3 regions of the Xanthobacter wiegelii genome follow, and region 1 is predicted to be linked to each of the others. Evidence: predicted binding sites of a transcription regulator. Region 1 holds the regulator's gene; each other region holds the start of a gene.

Region 1 (9,687 bases):
AAGGCCGGCAAGTTCGTGTCGCCGACCGTTCCCGCCTTCCAGGCGGCTGCCGCCAATGCGGACTGGGCCGGCGCCAAGGACTTCGCCGCGTCCATGATCAACACCCCCGGTGATGCCACCTGGCCGATCACGTCCGCCACCTTCATCCTCCTCCCCAAGGAGCCGAAGTCGGCTGAGCAGGCGGCCGAGGTCATCAAGTTCTTTGACTGGGCCTTCGAGAATGGCGCCCCCATCGCCGAGAAGCTGCACTACATCCCGCTGCCGAAGGACGTGGCGGCCCGCGTGCGCGAAGCCTGGAAGACCGAGGTGAAGGTCGACGGCAAGGCCGTCTGGTCGAACTGAACGGGCGGTATCGCCCATTCTATGGAAACTGACGGGAGCGCCGCCTTCGGCGGCGCTCCTCTTGCCCGGCCGGGGTCCGGCCTAAAGCTTTTTTGAAGCGCGTGCGGGGGAAGGACCAGATGGACGCGACGATGAGTGGTACCGGCGCGGGCCCCAAGGGAGCCCTGGTCGCGCCGATCGGATCGGCAAAGGCGGTGGGACGCACCGCAGACGCCATCTTCGTGGGCCTCCTGTGGGGATGCGGCATCTTCGTGCTCGTCCTCCTCGGGCTTATCATCGCGATGCTCTTCGAGGGCGGGCTTCCGGCGTTCCATGCCTTCGGCCTCGACTTCCTTTGGAACTCCACCTGGAACCCGGTGACCGAGAATTTCGGCGCCCTGGTGATGATCTACGGCACGCTGTTCAGCGCCGTCATCGCCGTCATCATCGCGCTGCCGCTGTCCTTCGGCATCGCCTTCTTCCTCAGCGAGATTGCGCCCCAGCGCCTGCGCCGGCCCATCGGCGTGGCGATCCAGCTGCTCGCTGCGGTGCCCTCCATCATCTACGGCATGTGGGGCTTCTTCATCATCTCGCCGCTCATGGCGGCCTATGTGCAGCCGCCGCTGATCGAGCTGTTCGGGCCGATCCCCGTCCTGGGCGCGCTGTTCCAGGGCCCCGCCCTCGGTGGCGGCATGCTCACCGCCGGCCTCATCATGGCGGTGATGATCCTGCCCTTCATCACGGCCATGTTCGTGGAGACGCTGGAATCGGTGCCGCCCATGCTGAAGGAATCGGCCTACGGCATCGGCGCGACCACTTACGAGGTCTACAAGAACGTCTCGATCCCCTACGGCCGCACGGCCATGGTCGGCGCCATCATGCTCGGCCTGGGACGCGCGCTCGGCGAGACCATGGCCGTGACTTTCGTGATCGGCAACGCGACGCGTCTCTCGGCCTCGCTGTTCGCGCCCGGCGCCACCATCGCCTCGACCATCGCCAATGAGTTCCCCGAGGCAGCGCAGGGCTCCCTGAAGCTCGACTCCCTCCTGGCGCTCGGCTTCATCCTGTTCGTCATCTCCTTCATCGTGCTGGCGCTCTCGCGCTTCCTCGTCCGATCCAACCTGAAGTCCTGAGGAGCGCACCAGCATGTCCTCCCTCGCCATCCGCCGCACAAAGGATCTCACGGTCAAGGCCGTCAGCACCGGCTTCGCGGTGTTCGCCTTGTTCCTTCTTGCATGGATCCTGTTCACGCTGGTGCAGAAGGGCCTGCCGGCCTTGGGCACCAACGTCTTCACCCGCATCACCATGCCGCCGGGGCAAAACGGCGGCCTGCTGAACGCCATCGTCGGCTCGCTGATCCAGATCGGCATCGCGATGGCGATCGGCACCCCCATCGGCCTGCTGGCCGGTACGTTCCTGGCCGAGAACGGCAAGACCACGAAGGTTGGCCACGTCGCTCGCTTCGTGAACGACATCCTGCTCTCGGCGCCGTCCATCCTGGTCGGCCTGTTCGTCTACACATTCCTTGTCTCGCCGCTGGGCGGCTTCTCCGGCTGGGCCGGTGCCATCGCCCTCGCCATCCTGGTGATCCCGGTGGTCGTCCGCACCACCGAGGACATGCTGAACCTCGTGCCGGTGGGCCTGCGTGAAGCCGCCTTCGCGCTCGGCGCGCCGCAGTGGAAGGTGGTGATGCTGATCACCTGGCGCGCGGCCCGCGCCGGCATCGTGACCGGCGTCCTGCTGGCCATCGCCCGCGCCGCCGGCGAGACCGCGCCGCTGCTGTTCACCTCGCTCGGCAACAACGCCATGTCCACGGACCTGTCGAAGCCGATGGCGAGCCTGCCCATCGCCATCTACCAGTTCGCCGGCAGCCCGTTCGACGACTGGGTGGCGCTCGCCTGGGCCGGCGCGCTGCTCATCACCGTGGGCGTGCTGGTGCTTAACGTGGCGTCCCGCCTGTTCCTGGCCCGCAGCCACTGAATTTAAGGCGCGGGCCAAGGCCCGCCGCCTCTCCGCCCTTTCCATTTCCTCCGAAGCACGGCCACAAGCCCAAGCGAGGACAAGATGACTTCAGCCGTCGACCCCACCTTCAATCTCGCCTCCGCCGTCGGCGCCAAGCCCGACGCGCCGTCGGCCCCCGCCAAGATCAAGGTGGAGAACCTGCAGTTCTACTACGGCAGCAATCATGCGCTCCGGAACATCAACTTCGAGGTTCCCGAGAAGCGCGTGACCGCCATGATCGGCCCCTCGGGCTGCGGCAAGTCCACGCTGCTGCGCGTGTTCAACCGCATGTTCGACCTCTACCCCGGCCAGCGCGCCGAGGGCGCGGTGCTGTTCGACGGCGTGAACATCGTCGGCAAGGAGCTGGACCCCACCATCGTGCGCACGCGCATCGGCATGGTGTTCCAGAAGCCGACGCCCTTCCCCATGTCGATCTATGACAACATCGCCTTCGGCGTGAAGCTGCACGAGAAGCTCTCCAAGTCGCAGATGGACGAGCGCGTGGAATGGTGCCTGCGCAAGGCCGCCATCTGGGACGAGACCAAGGACCGCCTGCACACCTCGGCGCTCGGCATGTCCGGCGGCCAGCAGCAGCGCCTGTGCATCGCCCGCACCATCGCGGTGAAGCCCGAGGTGATCCTGCTCGACGAGCCCACCTCGGCGCTGGACCCCATCTCCACCTCGAAGATCGAGGATCTGATCGACGAGCTGAAGCAGGAATTCACCATCGTCATCGTCACCCACAACATGCAGCAGGCCGCGCGCTGCGCCGACATGACCGCCTTCTTCTATCTGGGCGAGCTGATCGAGGTGGCCCCCTCCGACGTGATCTTCACCAATCCGAAGGAGATCAAGACGCGCGACTACATCACCGGCCGCTTCGGCTGACCGATTGAAGGATCACTGAGATGCCGGATCATATCGTTGCCTCCTTCGACCAGGAGCTGAAGGAAATCGGCCGCAAGGTCGTCGAGATGGGCGGACAGGCCGAGCGCCTGGTCGCCGACAGCGTCACATCCCTCATCCGCCGCGACAGCGCCCTCGCCCAGAAGGTGGTGCTGCTCGACGCCACCGTCGACCAGGTTCAGCGCGAGATCGAGGACCGGGCCATCCTGGTCATCGCCAAGCGCCAGCCGGTGGCCATCGACCTGCGCGAGATCGTCGCCGCGATCCGCATCGCCAACGACCTGGAGCGCATCGGCGACCTCGCCAAGAACGTCGGCAAGCGCGTCATCGCGATCGAGGGCGAGTATCATCCGGCCAAGCTCGTGCGCGGGGTGGAGCACATCTCCGACCTCGTGCTGGAGCAGCTGAAGGAAGTGCTCGACGCCTACGCCGCCCGCAACGACGCCAAGGCGGTGGAAGTGTGGGGCCGCGATGGCGCCATCGACACCATGTACACCTCGCTGTTCCGCGAGCTCCTCACCTACATGATGGAGGATCCGCGCAACATCTCGGTGTGCACGCACCTGCTGTTCTGCGCCAAGAACATCGAGCGCATCGGCGACCACGCGACCAATATCGCGGAGATCGTCCACTACATGGTCACGGGTCAGAACCTGCCGGAGACCCGCCCGAAGGCGGACGCCTCCAGCGACACCACCCTGCCCTTCCCGGGCCGCACCACAACCGTTCAGAGCTGATCCAACAGACCTGAAGACGGGGCGCGGAGCCCCGATAGTGACGGATAGACCAAAGTGCCGGCGCGTATTCTGATCGTCGAGGACGAAGAGCCGTTGACCCTCCTGCTCCGGTACAATCTGGAGTCGGAGGGCTACGGCGTCGAAAGCGTGGGACGCGGCGACGAGGCCGAGACCCGGCTGCGCGAGAGCGTGCCGGATCTCATCATCCTCGACTGGATGCTGCCCGGCCTCTCCGGCATCGAATTGTGCCGGCGGCTGCGCACCCGGCCGGAAACCGAACGCCTGCCCGTCATCATGCTCACCGCCCGCGGGGAGGAGACCGAGCGGGTGCGCGGCCTCGCCACAGGCGCCGACGATTATGTGGTGAAGCCCTTCTCCGTGCCCGAGCTGCTCGCCCGCGTGCGCGCCCTGCTGCGCCGGGCCAAGCCCGAGCATGTGGCGACGCTGCTTCGCGCCGGCGACATCGAACTGGACCGCGAGACGCACCGGGTGCACCGCGCCGGCCGCGAGATCCATCTCGGCCCCACCGAGTTCCGCCTGCTGGAATTCCTGATGCAGAGCCCCGGCCGCGTCTTCTCCCGCGAGCAATTGCTCGACGGCGTATGGGGCCAGGACGTCTATATCGACGAGCGCACGGTGGACGTTCACGTCGGCCGCCTGCGCAAGGCCATCAACCGCGGCCGCCAGTCGGACCCCATCCGCACCGTGCGCGGCGCCGGCTATTCCTTCAACGAGATGTTCGCCCGCGCGCATTGAGCGTTGCTTCCGCTCAGACGCCGCGCGGGCTTTTGGGGCGTTGTCTTCGCTCAGGCGCCGCGCGGGCTTTTTGAGGCTCCGACCTCTCCAATTGAGCGCCGTCATCGTCCGGCTGCACCGAAAATCGGGCACCCCTCCAGCCGAGAAGTGGATCGCCCGCACGAGGCGGGCGATGACGGGGCGGAAGATTAAGAGCGCGCGGCGAGGGCCATACGGCCCGCCCCCTCACCCCGTCCGCACCCCGATCAGCCCCAGCGCCTGCTTCGCCGCGCGCTCGCCGGAGAGCCAGGCGCCGCCGACCGTGCCCCAGAGGGTCTCGTGGGTATGCTCGCCGGCGAAGACGAGGCGTCCGCCGACCGTCTCGGTGAAGGCGCGGCGCATGTTGCCGAACCCTGGCAGCGCGCAGGAGAAGGCGCCCAGCGCCCACGGCTCCTTGCTCCAGCGGGTGGCGAACACCTTGCCGACGCGCGCGCCGGCATCCGCGCCGAACTCGCGGGTCAACGCCGCCTTCACGAAGGAAGCGGCGGCCTCGGGCGGGCTGTCGGCGAGGCCGGCCGCCACGGCGCCGCCCACCTCCAGGCTGTAGAGATCACTGCCGCCGATGCGGGCGCGCAGCGCATAGGCGCGCGGGCTGTCGGCACGGAAATAGATCAGCTCGTCGGCGCCCAGGTTGCCGGGATTGCGCGGCAGGCGGAAGCCGATGTGGTCGAACGCCCCAAGGGTGATCTTCTCCACCGCCGTGCGGTAGCGCGGGGGGAAGGTGGGGCCGATGCGCAGCTTGCCGGCGGCGATGACGCTGGGCGGCACGGCGACGATCACCGTGCGGCCGGTGACGGTGCCCTTGTTGGTCTGCACCGAGACCAGGCGGGGGCTGAGATCGATGGACCGCGCCACCACTTCGAGGCGCACCGTGAGCGGCCGCGCGAGCTGCGCCACCAGCGTGCCGACGCCCTGCCGGCAGATGTCCTCGCTCTCGCGTTCGTCGCCGCGGGAGACATCCACGGTGGAGACCTGATCGAGCTCCTTGGCGCAGGTGAACGGGCCGAGCACGAAGCGCGCGCTGTCCCCCCACGGCCCGAGGTCCGGCAGCGCGCGGGCGGCAGCCATGTCCCGGTTGGCGTCACCGGCGGCGACGATGGCCCGCTCGCCCCGGCGCACCGTGGCGATGAAATCCTCATAATCGGCATCGCCCGCCTCGCGCCCGCCGACATAAAGCCGGCCGCCGTCCGGCGCGCGATAAATGTCGAGCCCCTCGGCCCGGCCGAAGGCGGCCATGGGGCGGGCCGCCGGCATGTTGAGACGGGCGGACCCGAGATCGAACGGCACGCCGAACTGGGTGGTATCCGTGATCGTGCGCCCGCCCACCTGCTTGCCGGCCTCGAGCAGCACATAGCTGCGTCCGGCCTCGGCGACACGGCGGGCGGCGGCGATGCCGGCCGCGCCGGCGCCGATGATGATGACGTCCGCCTCGGTCTGCTGGCCGAGCGCGCGGGTGGTGGCAAGGCTCAGGCCCGCGATCGGCGCGGCCGCCAGCGCGGCACCGCGCAGGATGAGCGCGCGTCGGGAAAGGGAAAGGCGATCGGGTCCGGTCACGGCGGGGACGCTACCATGGGGCGCTGAGCGGGGCGAGGGGGCGTGGGAACCGCCTTTTGCCCGTCGCTGTCATCGCCCGCCTTGTGCGGGCGATCCACGGCGCCGCGGGAGGGGTGCCGGGAAAACCGTGCAACCGGACGAGTGGTTGGGTGGATCGCCCGCACAAGGCGGGCGATGACGGCCCTCGGAAGATGGCGCGCGCGAAAAATTCACGAGCGCCTGCGTCTTTGACAGCTGTCGGGCTCTAACCTTCGCAAAATTGTAAGCCGGCATGTGGATAAAGGGGCGCGCGAACGGGCCGCCCCGCTCGCGCTCAGGAAGGGCGGGGAGACCCATGAAGGATCCGGTTCAGAAGACCATCGGCTACAGGCTCACCCACACCGCGCGCCTGCAGAAGGCGCTGTCGGCCCGCCTCCTCGCCGGCCTCGGGCTGTTTCCCGGTCAGGAATCCGTGCTGAAGCTCCTGTGCGAGGCGGACGGCCGCACCATGGGCGATCTCGCCTCGGCGCTGCGCGTGCGCCCGCCCACCGCCTCCAAGACCATCGCCCGGCTGACGACGCAGGGCCTCGTGGAGCGCCGCGCCACCGATGGCGACGGCCGGCTCGTGCGCGTTTTCCTCACCGAGGCGGGACGCGACCGCGGCGCCTCCATCGATCACGTGTGGGACCAGCTGGAGGCCGAGATGGTGGTCGGCCTCGACAGCAAGGAGAAGAAGCGCCTGCGCAAACTCCTGCGCAAGGTGGAGAAGAACCTCGCCCTGCGCCTCGGCGCCGACGGCGGCCTCGATGACGAGGCCGAGCCTGGAGACGAGGACGAGGACGCCTGAGCGGCGCCCCTCTCCGCCCGCGCCGCGCGCCCTGTTCGCCTGGTCCGCCTTGCACGGGACGCATGGAGGGCTGCGCGCCCATGCGCCCCCGCGCCCTTTCCTCCCGATCCATCCCGCGCTATGCGTGGGAGGATTGGTTTTCAATCGATTAAGCCATACCGGCACAGCCGCCGCGCCAACGGCAGAAACTTGGGACAGCCGGCCGGAGCCGGCGCCGCACCGGGGGAAACATGTCCAACGCCATCGATCTGAAGGACCGCTTCGCCATCGTCACCGGCGGCGCGCAGGGCATCGGCCGCGCCGTGGTGGAGCGCTTCCTCGCCTCCGGCGCCCGCGTCGCCATCTTCGATCGCGACAGCGCCCTTGTGGTGAAGACCGCCGATGATCTCGGCCGCGCCCGCGTCATGCCCGTGACCGTGGACGTGAGCAGCCTCGCCGACGTGGAGCGCGCGGTGGCCGAGGTGCACGCCGAATTCGGCCGCATCGACATCCTCGTCAACAATGCCGGCGTCGCCGGAGCGAACCACAAGACGTGGGACTATCCCGAAGCGGAATGGAAGAAGGTGATGGCCATCAATCTCGACGGCCCCTTCTTCTGCTGCCGCACCGTGGCCCCGCACATGATCGCGCAGAGATACGGGCGCATCGTCAACGTGGCCTCAATCGCCGGCAAGGAAGGCAATCCCAACGCCTCGGCCTACTCTGCCTCGAAGGCGGGGGTGATCGCGCTCACCAAGTCGCTGGGCAAGGAGCTGGCCGAATTCGACATCGCGGTGAACTGCGTGACGCCCGCCGCCGCGCGCACCGCCATCTTCGACCAGATGAGCCAGCAGCACATCGACTACATGCTCTCCAAGATCCCGCGCGGACGCTTCGTGCAGGTCGATGAGGTGGCGGCGACCATCGCGTTCGCCGCCTCGGCGGACTGCTCCTTCACCACGGGCGCGGTGTTCGATCTCTCCGGCGGCCGCGCCACCTACTGAGGATCGCCATGCGCGCGCCGGGAGACACCCACGTCACGCCCGCCCCGGCGCCGCTGGTCGGCATCGCGCTCATGTGCCTCGCGGTGATGAGCTTCGCGCTGACCGACACCACGGCCAAATGGCTGAGCGCCCACATCAACGTGCTGATCGTGGTGTGGGCGCGCTATGTGATCCACTTCGCGCTATCCCTGCTGGTGTTCAACCCCTGGACCGTTCCGGGACTGATGCGCACCAAGCGCCCGGTGCTGCAGATCGTCCGCTCGGCGCTGCTGTTCGCCACCACGGCGCTGAACTTCACGGCCCTCCAGTTCCTGCAGCTGGACCAGACCGTCTCCATCATGTTCTCCATTCCCTTCTTCGTGGCCCTGTTCGCCGGGCCGCTTCTGGGCGAGCGGGTGGGGCTGGAGCGATGGCTCGCCATCATCGTCGGCTTTGCCGGCATCCTTCTGGTGGTTCGGCCGGGGGCCGGCGGCATCCATCCGGCCGCCATCCTCTCGCTGGTGGCGGCGGCGACCTACGCGCTCTATTCCATCACCACCCGAATGCTGGCGCGCACGGACGCCAGCAAGACGACACTGTTCTACACCGCGCTTGTCGGCTCCGTGGTGGCGAGCATTCCCCTGCCTTTCGTGTGGGAAACGCCGCGCGATCCGGCGGTGATCGGCGCCATGCTCGGCCTCGGCGCGGTGGCCGGCGCGGGCCATTTCGTGCTCATCCTCGCCCATGCCCGGGCACCGGCGGCGACGCTCGCGCCTTACATCTACACCCAGATCCTGAGCATGATCGCCCTCGGCTGGCTGGTGTTCGGGCAGGTGCCCAGCCTGTGGACGCTGGCGGGGGCCGCCATCGTCATCGCCTCCGGCACCTATCTTCTGGTCCGCGACGCGCGCGCCCGGCCGCAGTGAGCGAATTGGGCCAAAGGTCCATCAGCCCTGATTGATGGAGCTTTGGCGAGCCCGCGCGGCGCCTGAGCGTGGCCGCCCGGCGTCGGTCGCAGACCGGAGCGAATGAGTAAAGTACGATCCTTCTCGGTTTCGCCAGATTGCAGCTTATGCTGTGCGTTCTTCCGTCTGAAACCGCAGGACCATCATGAGCGCCGCCCGTCTACTTGTCGTCGAAGGAAATACCGCGGAGGCCCGCGCCCGGCAGGTGGCTTTCGGTGGTCAGGCGGCAAGCGAGGGCTATGCGCAGCTGCTGCGCGAGTTGTTCCCCGGCGCCGTGACCGTGGACATCTGCTATCCGGCCGATGCCGGCGCGAACCTGCCCGATGCCGGCGGCATCGAGGGCTATGACGGCATCGCCATCACCGGCTCCTCGCTCAACATCTACAATGGCGGGCCGGAGATCACCCAGCAGATCGAGCTGATGCGCACCGCCTTCACCACGGACGTGCCCATCTTCGGCAGCTGCTGGGGCCTCCAGCTTCTCACCGTCGCGGCCGGCGGCGCGGTGCGGCGCAATCCGCGCGGGCGGGAGGTGGGCTTCGGCCGTCGCATCCGCATGACGGCGGAAGGCGCGGCGCACCCCATCTTCGACGGCAAGCCGGCGGTATTCGAGGCCATGA
Region 2 (9,687 bases), 250 kb from region 1:
AAGCCGGCCCTTCATCCCCGCCAACCAAAATCTCCCCGCGAGCCCTTGCCTTGCGCCCCTTGGGGCGGCAATGTCGGCGGCCCGGCGCCCGTACCCTCGGACGCCTGACGGCGCGCCCTGCGCCGTCGCGCCACGCCACACCGGCGCACGCGCCCCTCGCCCGCACCGGCGGATGAGGGGTTCCGCGGGCGTCATCCTTAGAATGTCGAGACGGACCCACCGGTGGGACATGCGATCCCGCGGCAGGCCGGCTCGGAAGCGAAGAGTGAACGGGCCAGGACGATGAAGGTCACCGTCGAGCGCGCCGAGCTTCTGAAATCGCTCAGCCACGTCCACCGCGTCGTCGAGCGGCGCAACACCATCCCGATCCTCGCCAACGTGCTCATCAAGGCGGCCAAGGGCACGCTGGAGCTGAAGGCCACCGACCTCGACCTCGAAGTGGTCGAGAGCGTGCCGGCCGAGACCGGCCAGGCGGGCGCCACCACCGTCCCCGCCCACGTGCTCTACGACATCGTGCGCAAGCTGCCCGACGGCGCGCAGGTGCAGCTTGAGGCCGGCGGCGAGCGCGGCACCCTCACGGTGCGCGCCTCCCGCGCCCGCTTCTCGCTCCAGACCCTGCCGGAAGCCGATTTCCCGGATCTCGCCGCGGGCGAATTCTCCCACACCTTCAAGGTGAAGGGCGCGGAATTTCGCCGCCTCGTGGACAAGACCCAGTTCGCCATCTCCACCGAGGAGACGCGCTATTATCTCAACGGCATCTACCTGCATGTGACCGAGGCGAACGGCAAGGCGATGCTGCGCGCTGTCGCCACCGACGGCCACCGCCTCGCCCAGGCGGAGCTGGAAGCCCCCGCGGGCTCGCAGGGCCTGCCGGGCGTGATCGTGCCGCGCAAGACCGTCGCCGAGATCCAGAAGCTCTTGGAGGACAAGGAAGCGGAGGTCACCATCTCCCTCTCCGCCACCAAGATCCGCGTGCAGGTGGGTGCCATCGTGCTCACCTCCAAGCTGATCGACGGCACCTTCCCGGACTATGGCCGGGTGATTCCCCAGGGCAACGACAAGACCCTCATCGTCGACAAGGACGAGTTCGCCGCCGCCGTGGACCGCGTGTCCACCGTGTCCAGCGAGCGCGGCCGCGCGGTGAAGCTGTCGCTGGGCGACGGCAAGATGGTGCTGTCCGTCACCAATCCCGATTCGGGCAGCGCCACCGAGGAGCTGGAGGTGGACTACACCGCCGAGCCTCTCGATATCGGCTTCAACTCCCGCTATTTGCTGGACATCACCTCCCAGCTCGAAGGCGACACGGCCGAGCTGAAGCTCGCCGATCCCGGCTCGCCCACGCTGGTGCGCGATTCCACCAAGACGGATGCGCTCTACGTCCTCATGCCCATGCGCGTTTGAGACTGCGGGTGTGGGGCGCACAAGGGCCTGTCCGGCAGCCGGCCGGGCGTGCCTGACGCCGCGGCGATCGTGACACCATGCTCCACGCCGGCATCCTGAAGCTGTCGCTCACCGGTTTCCGCTCCTATCCGGCGGCTCAGGTCGCGGTGGAGGCGCGCGCCATCGTGCTCACCGGGCCGAACGGCGCCGGCAAGACCAACATCCTCGAAGCCCTCTCCTTCCTCTCCCCCGGCCGCGGCCTGCGCCGGGCGCAGCTCGCCGACGTGGGCCACCGCCCGCTTGGTGCCCACGCGCCGGACGCGGACGGCGCGCCCTGGGCAGTCTCGGCCTTCATCGAGGGTGCGCTGGGCGAGGTGCGCCTCGGCACCGGCTATGATCCGGCGCAGGAAGGCGGGCAGCGGCGCTGCCGCATCGACGGCGAGGCCGTGCCCTCGGCCAACGCCTTCCTCGATCATCTCAAGGTGCTCTGGCTGACCCCGGAGATGGACGGCCTGTTCCTCGGCCCGCCCGGCGACCGCCGCCGCTATCTCGACCGGCTGGTGCTGGCGGTGGATGCCTCCCACGGCACACGGGTCAACGGGCTGGAACGCGCTCTGCGCTCCCGCAACCGCCTGCTGGAGGAGAACGGCTCCGCCCGCTTCCTCGACGCGATGGAGCACGAGGTGGCCGAGCTGGCGGTGGCGGTGGCCGCCGCGCGGCTGGAGACGGTGGCGCGCCTCTCGGCCGAGATCGCCGCCCATCGCGACGAGGCCTCGCCCTTTCCCTTCGCAGAGATCTTCCTCGACGGCGCCGTGGAGCGGCTCATCGCGCAGCATCCGGCGCTGGAGGTGGAGGACCGCTATCGCGCGCTGCTGCGCGACAACCGCCCGCGCGACCGTGCGGCCGGCCGCACCCTTGAAGGTCCGCACCTCACCGATCTCTCGGTAAGTCACGGCGAGAAGCGCCTGCCCGCCGCGCGCTGCTCCACCGGCGAACAGAAATCCCTGCTGATCGGCCTCACCTTGTCCCACGCCCGGCTGGTGGGCAGCATGCAGGGCTTCTCCCCCGTGCTGCTGCTCGACGACGTGGTGGCCTATCTCGATGCCGCGCGCCGCACCGGCCTGTTCGAGGCGCTGGCCCGCCTCGGGGCTCAGGTCTGGATGACCGGGGCCGACCCCTCCGCCTTCGCCGCGCTGGAGACGGCGGCGCGCTTCACCGTCGCACCGGGTGCGATCACGCGGGCCTGACCTTTCGGCAAGCTTGGCGGACGCGCGGCGGCGTCTTAAAAGAGGGTATGCCGATCCGTCCTACCACCCCCGCCGACATTCCCGCCATCACCGCCATCTATGACGAGGCGGTCCGCAATGGCACCGCCTCCTTCGAGCTGGAACCGCCGGGTCCCGAGGAGATGGCGCGCCGGCAGGCCGCCCTGATCGAGGGCGGCTATCCCTATCTGGTGCTGGAAGAAAATGGGAAGGTACTGGGCTATGCCTATGCCAGCGCCTTCCGTCCGCGCGTCGCCTATCGCTACACGGTGGAGAATTCCATCTACGTGGACGAGGCGGCCCGAGGAAAGAAGGTCGGCCGGCGGCTGCTCGAAGCGCTGATCGCCGAATGCGAGGCGCTGGGCTTCCGCCAGATGGTGGCGGTGATCGGCGACAGCGGCAATGCCGGCTCCATCGCGCTGCATCGCGCCTGCGGCTTCGGCTCCATCGGCACCCTGCCGGCCACCGGCCTCAAGTTCGGCCGGTGGATCGATACGGTCCTGATGCAGCGCGCCCTCGGCGAGGGCGCGAGCACCATTCCCGCGGACGCCGACCTCCTCAAGGGCTGAGGTCAGCGAGTGATGAGCGTGCCGGCGCCGTGGTCGGTGAGCAGCTCCAGCAGCACGGCGTGGGGCACCTTGCCGTCGAGAATCACGACGCCCTCCACGCCCTTCTCCAGCGCGTAGATGCAGGTCTCCACCTTGGGGATCATGCCGCCCGAGATGGTGCCGTCCGCGATCAGCGCATGAGCCTCGGCGATGGTGAGCCGGGGGATCAGCTGCTTGTTCTTGTCGAGCACGCCCGGCACGTCGGTGAGCAGCAGGAAGCGCTTGGCGCCCAGCGCACCGGCGATGGCACCGGCGAAGGTGTCGGCATTGACGTTGTAGGTGCCGCCGTCCACCGCCGCCGCCACCGGGGCGAGCACGGGAATAAGCTCCCGGCCGAGGATCTGGTCGAGCACGGTGGTGTCCACGGTGTCGGGCTCGCCGACGAAGCCGAGGTCCACCTCCTGGGCATCGTCACCGGAAGAGACCACGACACGGCTCGCCTTGCGGGCGCGCACCATGTTGCCGTCCTTGCCGCACAGGCCGATGGCCTTGCCGCCCGCCTCGTTGATGAAGCCGACGATCTGCTTGTTGATCGAACCGGCCAGCACCATCTCGACGATCTCGACGGTAGCCTTATCGGTGATGCGCAGGCCGGCCGCGAATTCCGACTTGATGCCGAGCTTGGCGAGCATGGCGCCGATCTGCGGGCCGCCGCCATGCACCACCACCGGATTGATGCCCGACTGCTCCATGAGCACGATGTCGGAGGCGAACGTGCGCGCCACGTCCTCGCTGCCCATGGCGTGGCCGCCGTATTTCACCACCACGATCGCATCGTCGTAGCGCTGCATGTGCGGCAGCGCCCGCGCCAGCACTTCGGCCTCGTGCTGGGCTTCCGACACGGACTGGGAACGGGGCTCGGTCATGGGGGGCTCGCAGGTGGTGCTCGCGGGGGCCGGCGGCGGGACCACCGGGCGGCGCCCTTCTAGCGGTTTCCCTTGAGCGGTGAAAGGCCCGCCCGTCCGAGGGCCACGGCCGGCGCGGCGGAAATCTTCCGGGCAGCCTTTCTTCGCTCGCGAAAAGGTGATGATAAGCGGACCCGGCCGACACAATGGCGGCGTCAACGCCGGTCACCCGTTCGCCCGCCACAGCCCTCACCCGCCGCTGCTCCAGCCGTCGCCAGAGAGACCCGGCCTTCATGACGCCCCCGATTCTGCCTGCCACGCATTCCACGAGCGCCGCTGCGCACGCCCATCACCCGCCGGAGCGCCGGCCGCACGATTTGCGCGCCACGCAGATCCTGCTCCTGTTCGTGGCCTGTCTCGGGCTCGTGTCCATCCCCATCCTGACCCATCCGCTCCCGCCGCTGTCGGACTATGTGAACCATCTGGCGCGGATGCACGTGATCGCCTCGATCCCACAGGATCAGGACCTGGCGCGCTTCTACACGCTGAAATGGTCGATCCTGCCCAACCTGATGATGGACCTCCTGGTCCCGCTCATCGACAGGGTGGTCGACATCTACACCGCCGGCGAGATCTACACCCTGATGTGCTTCGCGCTGATCGCCGGGGGCGTCATGACGCTGAACCGCGCGCTGTTCGGGGTGTGGTCGGCGCTGCCGCTCCTGGCGTTCCCGCTGCTCTACAACGGCATCTTCCTCATCGGGGTGATGAACTATTATTTCGGCATCGGTCTGGCGCTGTTCGCGCTCACGGCCTGGGTCGCGCTCAGGGACAGATGGTGGCCGTGGCGCTACCTCGTGTCGGCGGCGTTCGTGGTGGCGCTCTTCTTCTGCCACCTGTTCACGGCGGGCATCTACGGCATCGGCATCCTCGCCTACGAACTCGACCGCCTGCGCCTCGGCCGCGGGCCGATCTGGCCGCGGATCGGCGTGTTCGTCAGCGGAGGCCTGCCCTTCCTGCCCATACTCCCGCTGCTGGTGGCGAGCCCCACCTGGGGCCTCAGCGGACAGAATTACTGGGAGCCGCAGGGGAAGATCGACGGCATCGAGATGATCTTCAACGTCTACGTCGACCATGTGGCGGTCGCCGTGGCGGCGATCTTCATCCTGGCCGGCGTCTGGGCGGCGCGGCATCGGCTGCTCCACGTCCACTCCATCATGCTGCCGCTGCTGCTGGTGGCGGGGCTCGTCTATCTCGCCATGCCGCGCGTGGTGTTCGCCACCTACATGGCGGACCAGCGCCTGCCCGTGGCCATCGCCTTCATGGTGCTCGCCGCCATGCGGGTCGACCTGCGCCACCGCCTCGCCCGTCGCGGTTTCGCGGTGGTTCTGGTCCTGATGCTGGCGGTGCGTGTGGGCGAGGTCCAGGTGGTCTGGGACCGCCTCTCGCAATGGACGGTGGCATTTCGCGAATCGGTCGCTCAGATCCGTCCGGGCTCCCGGGTACTCGTCGCCTACGCCGACATCCAGGGCGGCAACGATCCGACCGATCTCGGCCTGATGCACGCCGCCTGCCTCGCCATGATCGAGAAGTCGTCCCTCGTCACCACCGCCTTCACGGTGGAGGGCAAGCAGATCCTGCGTGCCCGCAAGCCGTTCAACGCGCAGGTGGACACCGAGGACGGGACCCCGCCCCAGATCGAGCAGCTGCTGATCACCGAGGAAGACCCGACGCCCGATGGCCCGCGCTACTGGGACCTGTGGCCGTCGAAGTTCGACTATGTGTATCTGCTGTTCACCGAGCGCGGCGCGCGCAACCCCGACAGCGACCACCTCAAGCTGGTCGCCGAGGGAGAACGCTTCCAGCTCTACGAGGTGGTGCCGCGCCCGCCGGCACCGCCCGCCCCGCGCTCCTGAACGGTTTCGCTCAACCCGGGCGACGTCACCCGGGTGTCACGATAGGGTGCAACGCAGAACATCCGCGGGCCCGGCCGGAAGGCCGGCCCGCGCATCTTTTTTGACGACCCTGCTCCGGAGCCCCGATGGATACCGTTCTCACCAACGCCCGCCTCGTCCTCGACGATGCCGTCGTCGCGGGAACCATCACGCTGCGGGATGGGCGCATCCTCGCCATCGACGAAGGGCGCGCCACCGCGCCGGGCGCCGTCGATTGCGACGGCGATTTCATCGCCCCCGGCCTCATCGACCTGCACACGGATGCGCTGGAGGGCCATTTCGTCCCGCGGCCCAGGGTGTTCTGGCCGGACGCACGGGCGGCGGCTTTGGCTCATGACGGGCAGACCGTGGCGAGCGGCATCACGACCGTGTTCGATGCCATCTGCGCGGGTGGCTTCGACCAGGCGAAGGCAGAGCGGCGCGACCTGTTCGGCGTCATGCTCGATGCGGTGGAGCAGGGCGCGCCCCTGTTCCGGGCGGACCACAAGGTCCACCTGCGCTGCGAGATGACCGACCCGGATCTGCTCGAGCTCGTCGAGCCGACACTGGCGCGCCCGGGCCTCGCCTTCGCCTCGCTGATGGACCACACCCCCGGCGCCCGGCAGTGGCGCAACGTGGAGGTGCTGCGCAACTTCCTGCTGGGCATCGGCAAGGATGCCGTCGAGGCCGACCGCGAGATCGGCGAGCGCACCGCCCGCGGCCGGGCCAATGTGGCGCGCAACCTGCCCCCGCTGGTGGAGATGCTGGCGGCGACTGGCCTCGTTTTGGCGAGCCACGACGACACCACCGAAGACCATGTGGCCGAGGCGCGGGCCGCCGGCTGCACGGTGAGCGAGTTTCCCACCACTCGCGGGGCGGCTGCGGCGGCCCGCGCGGCTGATCTCGCCACCATCGGCGGCGCGCCGAACGTGGTGCGCGGCGGCTCCCATTCCGGTGGGGTCGCCATGGGCGCTCTGGCGCAGGAGGGGCTGATCGACGCCCTCGCCTCGGATTACGTGCCCGCGAGCCTGCTGCAGGCGGCAACGCGCCTTCACACGGTGGACGGCATGCCGCTGCCGGAGGCCATGGCCCTCGTGACCCGCAACCCCGCGCGGATGGCGGGCCTCGAAGATCGCGGCCGGCTCGACGCCGGTCTGCGGGCAGACGTGGTGCGCTTCCGCATCTTCGAGGGCACGCCGGTGGTGCGGCAGGTGCTGGTGGAAGGCGAGCGCGTCTTCTGACGCGCCGCTCTTTCTTGAGTGTGAGGGCCATCCACCGATCAAGTTGTCTCAACTTGATCGAATCGCTCTCTAGAACAGCGGCGGCACGATCCCCACCGGGAAGCCGGCGAGCTTGAGCGTGCCGGCATCGAAGGACAGCGCGAACAGCGCGCCCTTGCGGCCCTCCACCTGTCCCGGCTTGCCCACCATGGCGAGCGCGCCCACGATGGGCGCGACCTCGCGCGGGATCGCGCCGGCCCGGTCGAGGCCCTGCACCACGTCGTTGAGCCCGGCGAAGCCGAGGTCCAGCTTGCCGTTGAGCCGGCCCTGGGGGTCGAGCGCCACGATCCCGGTGGCCGACATGGCCACCTTCGGCGAGGTAATGTGGAAGCGGTCGAGCCGGGCGACGCCGCCGGCATCCGCCCACGCCCGCAGCCGCTGCGCCACCGGCATGGGGCGCAGGTCCGCCGACGCCGTCACCGTGCCCTGGAGCGCCATCTCCACGGGCCCCTGCATGCCAAGCCCATTGAGCAGCGCGCTCTCGCCGCCGGTGAGGCCGGAAGCATAGTCGACGCCATCCGGCTTGCCGTCCTTGCCCGCCGCGCGGCGGGCATGGAACTCGAACAGATGGGCGGACAGCAGCGCCACCGGCTGCGTCCCGGTCGCAGCCGGCTGCTCCAATTTCAGGTCGTGCGCCTGCAGCGAGAAGCGCTCCGGCCGGCCGGAAAGATCGCCCACGCCGCTCATCTGCAGCAGGGACCACACGGCGACATAGGATTGTCCGGTATTGAGATCCTCCACCCGCGCCGGGCCGGCGAACTCGGCGACGATGTGATTGGGCGCCCACACCTGCGCGACCGCCTCGGCCGAGGCGGCGGTGAAGCGCATGGCGTCGCCGCCCCGCGTCTCAAGCTTCGGCGACAGGCAGCGCAGCTCGAAGCGGAAGGGGAAGCCGGCGAGATGGCGGTCGGTGCAGGACCAGATGCGCCCGAGCTTCGCCTCGCGCCCGATCCAGGCGTCGATCTCCCGCTCGGCGCGGCCCGCCGCATAGAACCACAGGCCGCTCCAGACGATGGCGGCGACCACCACCAGCAGGAGGGGCACGATGACCAGCCACGGCTTCGGCCGGCTGGCGGGCGTTTCGGGAGACGGTGCTACGGGGGCGGACGGAGTGGGCGCGGTCATGGACATCCTTGCGGCTGGCCACGGTCGCCCGCGGCTTGCGATGGTCCTTGCCGGCTGTTAGGCGACGGTCCGGCGTTTCTGTCAACGCCGGGAAGGTGTGGCAGGCCCATGGCGGACGAGCGGTCGGCGAACGGAGATGGCGGGGCGCCGGCGGGGGCGGGGCAATCGGTCACGCCCGGGGCATCGCCCGCGAGCATCAAGGGCGATGTGTGGGTGTTCGCCTATGGCTCGCTGATGTGGAATCCGGGCTTCGCCTTCGTCGAGCGCTGCGAGGCGCGGCTCGTTGGCGCGCACCGCACCCTGTGCGTCTATTCCTTCCATCATCGTGGCACGCCGGAGAAGCCGGGGCTCGTGCTCGGCCTCGACCTCGGCGGCTCGTGCAGGGGCATCGCTTATCGGGTAGCGGCCGCGGACTGGCCGCAGACCCACGCCTATCTCACCGAGCGCGAGCAGATTTCCGGCGTCTATCGCGAGGTGATGCGGCGCGTGCGGCTGCTGGACGGATCTGGACGCGACGCGGCGGCCGTGGCCTATCTGGTCAACCGCGCCCATCCCCAATATGCGCGCGGCCTGACCCTGGACGACCAGCTCGCTCTGGTGCGCCGCTCCCACGGCAAGTCGGGGCCGAACACGGACTATGTGGTGGCGACGGTGAAGGCGCTGGAAAGCCTCGGCATCCGCGATCCCGGCCTCAGCTATCTCACGCAGCACCTGACGGCGAGCCATGCCCTGCCACCGGTGTTGCCGGACGATGCCGAGGGAGAAGGCTCACCCTGAGCCTCCGCCTCAGGCCGCGTGGCGGCGCGCGGGCAGGCAGAGCACCTGTGCCACCGGGCGGGGCAGCGCGGACGACGCCTCGGTGCGCTGCATGAGACGGCGCAGCGCCGGAGCGTTCTCCTCGCCGAACACATGGATGTGGATTTCATCGCCGCGCATGCGCAGCGCCGCCGTGCGGGCGTTGCTGGCGGGACCGGCCCACATGGCGATGGAGCCCGCGGGCGTGCGCCGCGAAACCACCGCGAGGGCGTCCGGATAGTCGGGGGCGGCGTCCGGCCGATAGACCGAAAACACATGGCGCACGCCGTCTTCGTCGCGCCAGAAACGGTAGCGCGCGCCGAGGGCGTCGTGCTTGAGGCCGTTCAGGCCACCGGCGTCCACAAGGGGGACAAGGAGCGAATCAGTTGCGTTCATGAGAACGAAACTAGAACGATCTCCGGCACTCGATCAAGAGTTTTCCACAGGGGTGGACA
Region 3 (9,687 bases), 2.2 Mb from region 1:
CCAGCCCTCGCCGGTGGGGATGTAGGTGAGGTCCGCCAGCCAGATCTGGTTCGGCACGGAGGTCCTGAAATTGCGGGCGAGCCTGTTGGGAGCGATCGGATAGCAATGGCGGCTGTCGGTCGTCCGCGTGCGCCTTGGCAAGGCGGCCAGGCCCCGGATGCCGGCGCGGCGCATCAGCCGCTCGATGCGGGAACGGCCCACGCGCCGACCGTGCCCTCTCAGGACCGCATGGATCCGGGGCGCGCCATAGGTCCCGCTGCTCTGCGCGTGGATCAGCCGGATGTCGTCGGTGAGCGCCCGGTTGGTGTGCGCGCGCAAGCTCTCCGGCCGGGCGCGCCAGGCATAATAGCCGCTGGCCGACAGCCCGAGGGCCGCGCACATCACGCGAACCGGCCACACAGCGCGATGCTCATCGACGAACCCGAACTTCATCGGGAGGCCACTCCGAAGATGAGCGCGGCTTTTTTTAAGATGTCGCGCTCCATCCGCAGGCGCTCGTTCTCCCGCCTGAGCCGGGCGTTCTCCGCAGCAAGGTCCGCCGGCGACGGGCCCGCCGCCTGCAGGATCGGGCGCCGCGCCGGCCCCGTCGCCTGTGGTGCCAGATCTCTCACCCACCGCCGCAGAACCGTCTCGTGCAGCCCCAGCTCCTGCGCCACCTGCCCGGCGGAAAGACCGCTGGAGGTTACCCGCTCAACGGCCTCCCGCTTGAACGCCTCTGGAAACACCCGGCGCCGTGTGCCCATCGAACACTCCTCTGAAGCTCGCAAAAGCTAACATGGGTGTCCACAAAAACGGGGGAGGATCAGAACAGGCACCCTCGCGGATCCCGATCGGGATCGACCGCACCGCCTCGCGCGTGGCGACGATGATAATGGGCAGGATGAGAAGCGCGAGCGTCATGCCCGCCACCAGGATAGTCTGGCCCATGGCGAAGGTCTGGACGAACAGGCCCAAAGCGAGCAGGCCGTGAATGATGGAGGGCACGCCAGCGAGATTGGTGACGTTGATCTCGATGAGATGGGTGATCCAGTTGCTCGGCGCATGTTCCTCAAGATTGAGGCCCGCCGCGACGCCGAGCGGCACCGCCAGCGCCGTCGTCACCGGCATCACCAGCGTAGTGCCGACCCAAGCGGACAGGATGCCGGCATCCGCCGCGCGCCGGGAGGGAAAGCTGGTCAGGAAGTCGAGGTCGATGCGCCCGAGCCCATCAACCATGAAGTCGACGATCAGCGACAGCAGCACGATCATGGTGAGGACGAGAACGCCAAGGCCGAGAACCGCGAAACTGCGGTCAGAACGGTGGGCGCGGGCGATGATCTCGGCGTCCGAGCGGCGCCGGGAGGAGGGAGCGGCGAGCGGCTGCATAGGCATCTCCCTCAATAGACTTCGCGGTACTTCTGGCGCAGCCAGAAGGCGAGGATGTTGAAGGCGGAGGCCATGAGGAACAGCGTCATGCCAGCCGCGAAGATGGTGAGATAGGCGATGGAGCCATGCGGCACGTCGCCAAGGCTGATCTGGACGATGTAAGCGGTGATTGTGGCGGCGCCTTCCAGTGGGTTGAGCGCGAGCTTGGCCTGCTGGCCGGCCGCAATGGCCACCACCATGGTCTCGCCTACCGCCCGCGACATGCCGAGGATGTAGCCCGCGGTCACCCCGGAGAAGGCGCCGGGGATCACCACCCGTGTCGCCGTCTGTAGCCGCGTGAAGCCAAGTGCATAGGCGCCTTCGCGAAGCGTGCCGGGAACCGCGCGCATGGCGTCCTCGCTGACTGACACGATGTAGGGCAGGATCATGATCCCCATGACGATGCCTGGCACCAGCAGGTTAAAGCCGGCGAGTCCCAGGATGAAGATCTGGAAAATGGGCGTGAGAAACAGGAGCGCGAAATAGCCGAAGGCCACGGTCGGCACGCCGGCGATCAGTTCCAGGAACGGCTTGATGGTCTCTCGCACCTGCGGCCGCGCAAACTCCGACAGATAGATGGCGAGCACGGTTCCGGCAGGAATTGCCACCAGAAGGGCGATGAGAGAGCTCACCAGGGTGCCGGAAGCCAGGGTCATGATGCCGAAATGCTTGTCCCGGAACACAGGCGTCCACTGGGTGTCGGTCAGGAAGTCGACGATCGACACCTGGGCGAAGAACTTGGTGCTTTCGGACAAAAGGACATAGACGATACCCATCGTGACCAGCACCGAAAGCGCTGCACAAAGAAAAAGAACGCTGCGCATGGTGCTATCCACCATACGCCGCAGCGCGAGGAATGTGGGTGACACCGTCAGGCGTGGTCGCAAGGCTTTGTCTTGCGCGATCATGACGTCGATCAAGCTTCCATTCATGGTGGGGAGGCGCCAAAGCGCCTCCCCGGGCGTCGGATCCGCTCAGAGTGAAGCGGTCTGATCGGAGACGTCCCCAAAAGCACGTGTTCCGGCACGTCAGTAGACGAGCTTTTCCTTGACGAGGTCCTCGACCGAAATTCCCACCTTGGAGCCGGTGAAGCCGGTGCCGATCTCGCGCTTCTTGAAGCGCTCCTGGAACACCTTCAGAGCCGCCTCGGGAAGTGTCACGTAGCCCACTTCCTTGATCAGCTCGACCGCGTTTTTGGGGTTCTGGTAGAACTCGACGAACTTCGCCACCTCGGGGCGGGTATCCGCCGCTTTCTTATTCACGTAGATGAAGATCGGGCGCGACAGCGGCTGGTACTTGCCGGTGCGGGCATTCTCCACTGAGGGCTCCAGGGCGGGGGCAGCGTCGTTGAGTTTGATCTTCACGGCCTTCAGCTTGTTGTGGTTCTCCTCTTAGTAAGCGAGGCCGAAGAAGCCGAGCGCGTTCTGGTCACCGGCGAGGCCCTGCACGAGCACGTTGTCGTCCTCCGAAGCGGTGAAGCCGCCGCGGCTGGAGTGTTCCTTGCCGACGATGGCGGCGGTGAAATAGTCGTAAGTGCCGGAATCGACACCTGCTCCGTAGAGCGCCAGCGGACGATCGGGGAAGCTGTCGCGGACCTGCTTCCAATTGGTGATCTTGCCTTGGGCCTCGGGCTCCCAGATCTTCTTCAGCTCCGCAACGGTCATCTCGCTGGCCCATGTATTGGACGGGTGGACGATGACAGTGAGAGCGTCGAGCGCCACGGGCAATTCGATATATTCGATGCCGGCTTCCTTGCAGGCCTTCTGCTCGCTCGCGGTGATCGGCCGCGAGGCGTTGGAGATGTCGGTCTCGCCGCGGCAGAACTTCTTGAAGCCGCCGCCCCTGCCGCCGATGCCGACAGTGACCTTGATGTCCTTGTTCTGCTTCTGGAACTCCTCTGCCATGGCCTCGGTCACGGGGAACGCCGTAGACGACCGTCAGCCTTGACCAGAGCCTGGGCCGCCGCGCCGTTGAGCGCCGCGCTGGCGGCGAGCAGCGCGAAGGCGCTCGCGAGAGTGGTGATCTTCATGGATGCGTTTCCTGGACGATGTCGCCAGGGCCTTGGAGCTCGCGCCCAGCATAAGCGGCTCTAGTAATTTATGTAACTAAATGATGACATTTGGTGTATATATAGAATTTCCGTCAATGTTGATTGTAATATTAGGCATGCTTAAAATTATATATTCCATTCTTGGTGGAATAAGTACAATACAAAGTTCGACAATGGATGGATTCAGGTACAATATGATACTAGGCGACAGTATATAGAGACGTACTCGCGGGATAAAAACATCCTGAATCCGTCGAATATATAAATTCTACGAGTGAAAAATGCACCATGTGCGAAACTGTACCTTGAGGCGGTCCGCCATGCCTTTTAAATTATTTCTGCTAGCATGGACGCATCGACAATTACGCTGTCGCTGCGGAAGGTGTGCCTCTCAGGTGCGTCACGGAAGTGACATAAGCATAATATAGCGATCTGTCCACGCCAATCGACATAACGACGCTGATAGGGTAAGCCTTGGAGCGGTTGTCGATGGAACAGGGAGGCAGCCGTGAACCGCATTTTTGCCTTGACCACCGCCACTGCGATTGCGGCCATATCCTTTCTCACGCCTGCCGCTCATGCGGGCGAGGTGCGGGGTGCCGGCTCCACCTTCGCCTATCCCATCATTTGGGAGTGGGCAGAATTGTTCCGTGAGCGAACGGGCCACCTTGTCGGCTACCAGTCGGTGGGCTCATCCGCCGGCATCAATCGCATCAAGGATGGCGCCGCCGATTTCGGAGCCTCCGACAAGCCCCTGAAGCCCGACGAACTGGAGAAATACGGCCTCGGCCAGTTCCCTATCGTGTTTGGCGGCGTCGCACCGGTGTTGAATGTGGACGGCGTGGGCCCTGGCCAGATCCGGTTCACCGGAGCCCTTTTGGCCGACATCTATCTGGGCAAGGTCGCCACCTGGTCCGATCCCGCCATCAAGGCCCTAAATCCCGATCTGAAATTGCCCGACGCGAAGATCGTGGTGGTGCATCGTGCCGATGGATCTGGCACCACGTTCAACTGGGTATCTTATCTCGCCAAAGCGAGCCCCGAGTGGAAGCAGCAGGTGGGTGAAGGCAGCTCCGTGGCTTGGCCCGTAGGGACGGGCGCACGTGGCAACGAGGGCGTGTCGACCGAGGTCAAGCGAGTCAAGAATTCCATTGGTTATGTCGAGTTCACTTACGTCGTGCAGGCGAAGCTCGCCTACGGCCTGGTACAGAATCGCGCCGGCAAGTTCATAGCGCCGAGCGCAGCATCGTTTCAGGCTGCAGCATTGAGCTTTGATTGGACCGCTGCGAGGGATTTCTTCGTGGTCATCAACGATTCCGCTGCGCCCGACGCTTACCCGATCGCTGCGACGACCTTTGCGCTCATGTACAAGGAACCGAAAGTCCCGGCCAACAGCCAGGTGGCGTTCGAATTCTGGAGGTTTGCTCTCGGGGACGGGGAAAAGGCCGCCTCGGAGCTTGGCTATGTTCCCCTGCCACCGGCGCTGGTTCAGCAGGTGAAGGATTATTGGGCGAAGACCTTTAAAGGTGGGGTCTGACAGGTCTGGCCCTCGTGCACGGACCCATCTGTTCGGTGAGGTGAGATGGACGCGACACGGTTGAACGCAGACGACGCAACCCGGATTTTCGATGCGCTCTCCCAGGGCACGCGTCTCGAAACCTATCGCCTGCTGTTGCGCTATGTGCCCTATGGCCTACCGGCAGGCGACATCGCGCGCCTGTTGGCCGTGCCGCACAACACCATGTCCGTCCATCTCGGCTTGCTGGAGCGCGCGGGTCTCGTGACGTCGCGGCGCGAGGGGCGATCCATCATCTATGCCGCCAGCCTGACGACAGCCCGTCCGGTGCTGGCCCAGATGATGGCGGAGATGGGCTTCGCTGTCTCTCCCGGACGCGGAACACGTGCCGCCGCCTTCCCTCAGCTCCGGCCTGCCGCCGCGAACGACCGTGTCTACAATGTGCTGCTCGTCTGCTCGGCGAACTCCGCCCGCTCGCTGATCGCCGAGGCGCTGCTCAACCGCGAGGGCCGCGGCCGCTTCCGCGCGTTCTCGGCGGGCAGCCGGCCGAAGCTGAAGCCGCATCCGATGGCGATCGACCTGCTCGGCTCGCTCGGCTACGACACCGCCCCCCTTGCCTCCAAGAGCTGGAACGGCTTCGCCGAACCGGACGCACCGCAGATGGACTTCGTCATTACCACCTGCGACGCCGCCGCGGGCGAGATCTGCCCCGCTTTCCCCGGGCATCCGCTGCAGGCCCATTGGGGCCTACCCGATCCTCTGGCGGTGAAGGAAAGCGAGGCGGAGCAGAAGGCGGCCTTCCTTGCCACCTACCGCCGGCTTGCCGGGCGCGTCTCCGCCTTCGTCAACCTGCCATTCGAGCAGCTCGATCTGGCGTCGCTGAAAGAGCGCATCGGCGAGATCGGCAAGATGGAAGGCGCGACGGATCTTACACTTGCCGGGCAGGCGGCGTGAGCCGTCGTCATCCTGAAACAGACCGCGCCCACGCTGTCGCCGCCGCCGGCCGCAGATCGTAGCCCTGGGAGATTCCACGCCGTGTCCGTGTTTGAACGCTACCTCACGCTCTGGGTCTTCCTGTGCATCATCGCCGGCGTCGCGCTCGGCGCGCTGGCGCCGTCCGTGTTCCAGGCCATCGGGGGGCTGGAAGTGGCGCGGGTCAATCTGCCGGTCGCGCTCCTCATCTGGCTGATGATCGTGCCCATGCTGGTGAAGATCGACTTCGCCGCGCTCAAGGAGGTCGGTCGGCACTGGCGCGGCATCTCGGTGACGCTGCTTGTCAACTGGGCAGTGAAGCCGTTCTCCATGGCCTTCCTCGGCTGGCTGTTTATCGGCCACCTGTTCCGGCCCTATCTGCCAGCCGACCAGATCGACAGCTATATCGCCGGCCTCATCCTTCTGGCGGCGGCCCCCTGCACGGCCATGGTGTTCGTCTGGTCGAACCTTACCAAGGGCGAGCCGCATTTCACCCTGTCCCAGGTGGCGCTGAACGATGCCATCATGATCGTCGCCTTCGCGCCGGTGGTGGGACTGCTGCTCGGGCTCTCCTCCATCACCGTGCCGTGGGACACGCTCTTGCTGTCGGTGGTGCTCTACATCGTCGTGCCGGTGATCGCGGCGCAGCTTCTGCGCGGACGCATTCTGGTGCGCGGGGGGCAGGGGGGGCTCGATCGCCTCCTCGGCGTGCTCCAGCCCCTTTCCCTTGTGGCGCTGCTCGCCACCCTGGTGTTGCTGTTCGCCTTCCAGGGCGAGCAGATCCTCGCCCAGCCGCTGGTGATCGCTCTTCTGGCGGTGCCGATCCTGATCCAGGTCTATTTCAACTCGGGCCTCGCCTATCTGCTGAACCGCATCAGCGGTGAAGCCCATTGCGTGGCCGGCCCTTCGGCCCTCATCGGCGCCTCCAATTTCTTCGAGCTGGCGGTGGCCGCCGCCATCAGCCTTTTCGGCTTCAAGTCCGGGGCTGCGCTCGCCACCGTGGTGGGGGTGCTCATCGAGGTCCCGGTGATGCTGTCCGTCGTGTGGATCGTGAACCGTTCCAAGGATTGGTACGAGGCTGGCGGCATCAAGGCGAGGGATGCCGCACACCATCCCCGGGCCTAACATCACCGCGGGGAAGCCGCACCTTACTTGGGCTTGCAAGGAATGACGCTGCCATGAGAGTGGGGATCAACGGCCTCGGCCGCATCGGACGATTGTCGCTGCGCGCGGCCCTGGGGGCGGCGCACCGCCCGGACAACGACCCGCGTGGCAACAACCGGCTCGACATTGTCCACCTCAACGAGATCAAGGGCGGCGCCGAGGCGTGCGCCCACCTGCTGGAATTCGACAGCGTGCAGGGCCGCTGGCGCGCGCCCATCTCCCACGATGAGGGCAGCGTGCGCATCGGCGAGAAGGCCATGTCCTTCTCGTCCCATGCCAAGCCGGAAGACATCCCCTGGGGCGATCTCGGCGTGGACGTGGTGCTCGAATCCACCGGCAAGTTCCTCACGCCGCAGGTGCTCGAAGGCCACCTGAAGCGCGGCGCCAAGCGCGTCATCGTCGCCGCGCCGGTGAAGGATCCCTCGGTCCTCAACGTTGTGGTGGGGGTGAACGAACATCTCTACGACCGCGCGGCCCACCCCATCGTCACCGCCGCCTCCTGCACCACCAACTGCCTCGCCCCGGTGGTGAAGGTGGTGCACGAGGCCATCGGCATCCGGCACGGCCAGATCACCACCATCCACGATCCCACCAACACCAATGTGGTGGTGGATGCGCCCCACAAGGACCTGCGCCGCGCCCGTTCGGCCATGCTCTCGCTGCAGCCCACCACCACCGGCAGCGCCACCGCCATCGCCCTCATCTATCCCGAGCTGAAGGGCAAGCTGAACGGCCACGCGGTGCGCGCCCCCGTGCTCAACGCCTCGCTCACCGACTGCGTGTTCGAGCTCAACCGCGAGACCACGGCAGAGGAGGTGAATGCCCTGTTCGCCGAGGCCGCCGCCGGAGCGCTCAACGGCATTCTCGGCTTCGAGCCGCGCCCTTTGGTGTCGGCGGACTATGCCCGCGACACCCGCTCCGCAATCGTTGATGGGCCGTCCACCCTCGTCACCGACGGCACCCTGCTCAAGGTCTATGCCTGGTACGACAACGAGATGGGCTATGCCTGCCGCATGGTGGACCTCGCCTGCCATCTCGAACGGGCGGGCCTGTGATGGCGGCGTCCTCCTCCGCCGGCCTGCGCAACTACGCCATTGTCACGGCGGCCTACTGGGGCTTCACGCTGACCGACGGCGCCCTGCGCATGCTGGTGCTGTTCACCTTCTTCAAGCTCGGCTACTCGCCCTTCACCCTCGCCTTCCTGTTCCTGCTCTATGAGGCGGCGGGCATCGGGGCGAACTTCATCGGCGGCTGGCTCGCCGCCCGCTTCGGCATCACGCGGATGCTGACGGTGGGCCTTACCACCCAGATCGCCGGCTTCCTGCTGCTCTCGGCCATGTCCCCTTCGTGGGAAACCGCGGTCCTGGTAGCCTGGGTGGTGGCGGCGCAGGGCGTGTGCGGGGTGGCCAAGGACCTCACCAAGACCGCCTCCAAATCGGCCATCAAGGTCACCGAGGCGGAAGCGAAGGGCAATGCCGAGGGCCGCCTGTTTCGCTGGGTGGCATGGTTCACCGGCTCCAAGAACGCCATGAAGGGCTTCGGCTTCTTCCTCGGCGGCGTGCTTTTGGAGGCGTTCGGCTTCCGCCTGTCGCTGTGGCTCATGGCGAGCGTGCTGGCGATCGTGCTTCTCGGCGTGCTGCTGTCGCTGCCGCCCATGATGGGCAAGGCCAAGGCGAGCAGCTCGGCCAAGGAATTGTTCGGCAAGAGCCGGGGGGTGAACCTGCTCGCCGCCGCCCGCGTGGCCCTGTTCGGCGCGCGGGACGTGTGGTTCGTGGTGGGTGTGCCGGTGTTTCTCTATGGCACCGGCTGGACCTTCCCCATGGTTGGTGGCTTCCTGGCGCTGTGGACCATCGGCTACGGCATCGTTCAGGCGGCAGCCCCGGCGGTGGTGAGCCGCAGCCCGGACGGATTGTCAAAGGAGGTTCCGGCGGCGCGCTGGTGGGCGCTGGGCCTCGCCCTCGTTCCCGTGGCCATCGCCGTGCTTCTCGCCGCGACGCCCATACGGCCGGACCTGATCGTGGTCATAGGGCTCGCCATTTTCGGCGTCGCCTTCGCGGTGAATTCCTCGCTGCACTCCTATCTGATCCTCGCCTATGCAGGATCGGAGAAGGCGGCGGAGGACGTCGGCTTCTATTATGCCGCGAACGCCGCGGGGCGCTTCGCCGGAACCCTCCTCAGCGGCCTGCTCTACCAGGTGGGGGGCATCACGACCTGCCTCGCCGGCTCCGCCGTCATGCTCGGCATCTGCTGGCTCACCACCCTGCTGCTGCCGACCCACGCCAGCGCCCTGGAGAAGGCCAGGCCCGGCAGTGCCCTGCCGAGCAGTTGAGCCGGCCGCATCGTAGTCGGTGCGTCACACAACAGTCGTACTGAAGATGCGATCCAATCGGAGATGAAGCCATGTCGCTCCTGCGCTCCCTGACCTGTGCCGCCATGCTCGCGGCGACCATGCTGGCGCCGTCCTTTGCCCAGGCCGAATTCAAGCTCGACCCGCGCTTCACCGACACCAATGGCGACATGGTGGCCGATACCCCGTCGGACCCGGCGAAGCAGCTCGATCCCGACACCCTCATCTTCGCCT

The links. The regulator PhoB, encoded in region 1, activates phosphate uptake and scavenging genes when phosphate is short. The targets are predictions, from matches to a motif close to TGTCATNNANCTGTCAT.
Region 2: a site for PhoB is predicted at 6,038-6,054, ahead of V5F63_RS01035 (alpha-D-ribose 1-methylphosphonate 5-triphosphate diphosphatase). Genes of this name have one in related genera too.
Region 3: a site for PhoB is predicted at 3,853-3,869, ahead of pstS (phosphate ABC transporter substrate-binding protein PstS). Genes of this name have one in related genera too.

What each region holds. Positions count from the first base shown of each region.
Region 1 is NZ_CM195529.1:5,237,273-5,246,959, forward strand. It holds gene pstS (phosphate ABC transporter substrate-binding protein PstS) at 1-342, shown strand, start outside; gene pstC (phosphate ABC transporter permease subunit PstC) at 462-1,454, shown strand; gene pstA (phosphate ABC transporter permease PstA) at 1,468-2,301, shown strand; gene pstB (phosphate ABC transporter ATP-binding protein PstB) at 2,386-3,210, shown strand; gene phoU (phosphate signaling complex protein PhoU) at 3,231-3,965, shown strand; gene phoB (phosphate regulon transcriptional regulator PhoB) at 4,020-4,721, shown strand; gene V5F63_RS24560 (flavin monoamine oxidase family protein) at 4,947-6,314, opposite strand; gene V5F63_RS24565 (MarR family winged helix-turn-helix transcriptional regulator) at 6,649-7,140, shown strand; gene V5F63_RS24570 (SDR family NAD(P)-dependent oxidoreductase) at 7,371-8,123, shown strand; gene V5F63_RS24575 (DMT family transporter) at 8,132-9,028, shown strand; gene V5F63_RS24580 (type 1 glutamine amidotransferase) at 9,213-9,687, shown strand, end outside.
Region 2 is NZ_CM195529.1:225,261-234,947, reverse strand. It holds gene dnaN (DNA polymerase III subunit beta) at 283-1,401, shown strand; gene recF (DNA replication/repair protein RecF) at 1,479-2,627, shown strand; gene V5F63_RS01050 (GNAT family N-acetyltransferase) at 2,675-3,214, shown strand; gene argB (acetylglutamate kinase) at 3,217-4,119, opposite strand; gene V5F63_RS01040 (hypothetical protein) at 4,392-6,014, shown strand; gene V5F63_RS01035 (alpha-D-ribose 1-methylphosphonate 5-triphosphate diphosphatase) at 6,140-7,273, shown strand; gene V5F63_RS01030 (DUF2125 domain-containing protein) at 7,343-8,437, opposite strand; gene V5F63_RS01025 (gamma-glutamylcyclotransferase) at 8,546-9,214, shown strand; gene V5F63_RS01020 (hypothetical protein) at 9,224-9,628, opposite strand; gene V5F63_RS01015 (lysophospholipid acyltransferase family protein) at 9,662-9,687, opposite strand, start outside.
Region 3 is NZ_CM195529.1:3,048,236-3,057,922, reverse strand. It holds partial or broken gene V5F63_RS14160 (IS3 family transposase) at 1-743, opposite strand, end outside; gene V5F63_RS14155 (ABC transporter permease family protein) at 691-1,365, opposite strand; gene pstC (phosphate ABC transporter permease subunit PstC) at 1,377-2,324, opposite strand; gene V5F63_RS14145 (type 2 periplasmic-binding domain-containing protein) at 2,433-2,768, opposite strand; gene V5F63_RS14140 (phosphate ABC transporter substrate-binding protein PstS family protein) at 2,796-3,320, opposite strand; gene pstS (phosphate ABC transporter substrate-binding protein PstS) at 3,963-4,991, shown strand; gene V5F63_RS14130 (arsenate reductase/protein-tyrosine-phosphatase family protein) at 5,052-5,924, shown strand; gene arsB (ACR3 family arsenite efflux transporter) at 6,006-7,067, shown strand; gene V5F63_RS14120 (ArsJ-associated glyceraldehyde-3-phosphate dehydrogenase) at 7,121-8,161, shown strand; gene arsJ (organoarsenical effux MFS transporter ArsJ) at 8,161-9,435, shown strand; gene phnD (phosphate/phosphite/phosphonate ABC transporter substrate-binding protein) at 9,540-9,687, shown strand, end outside.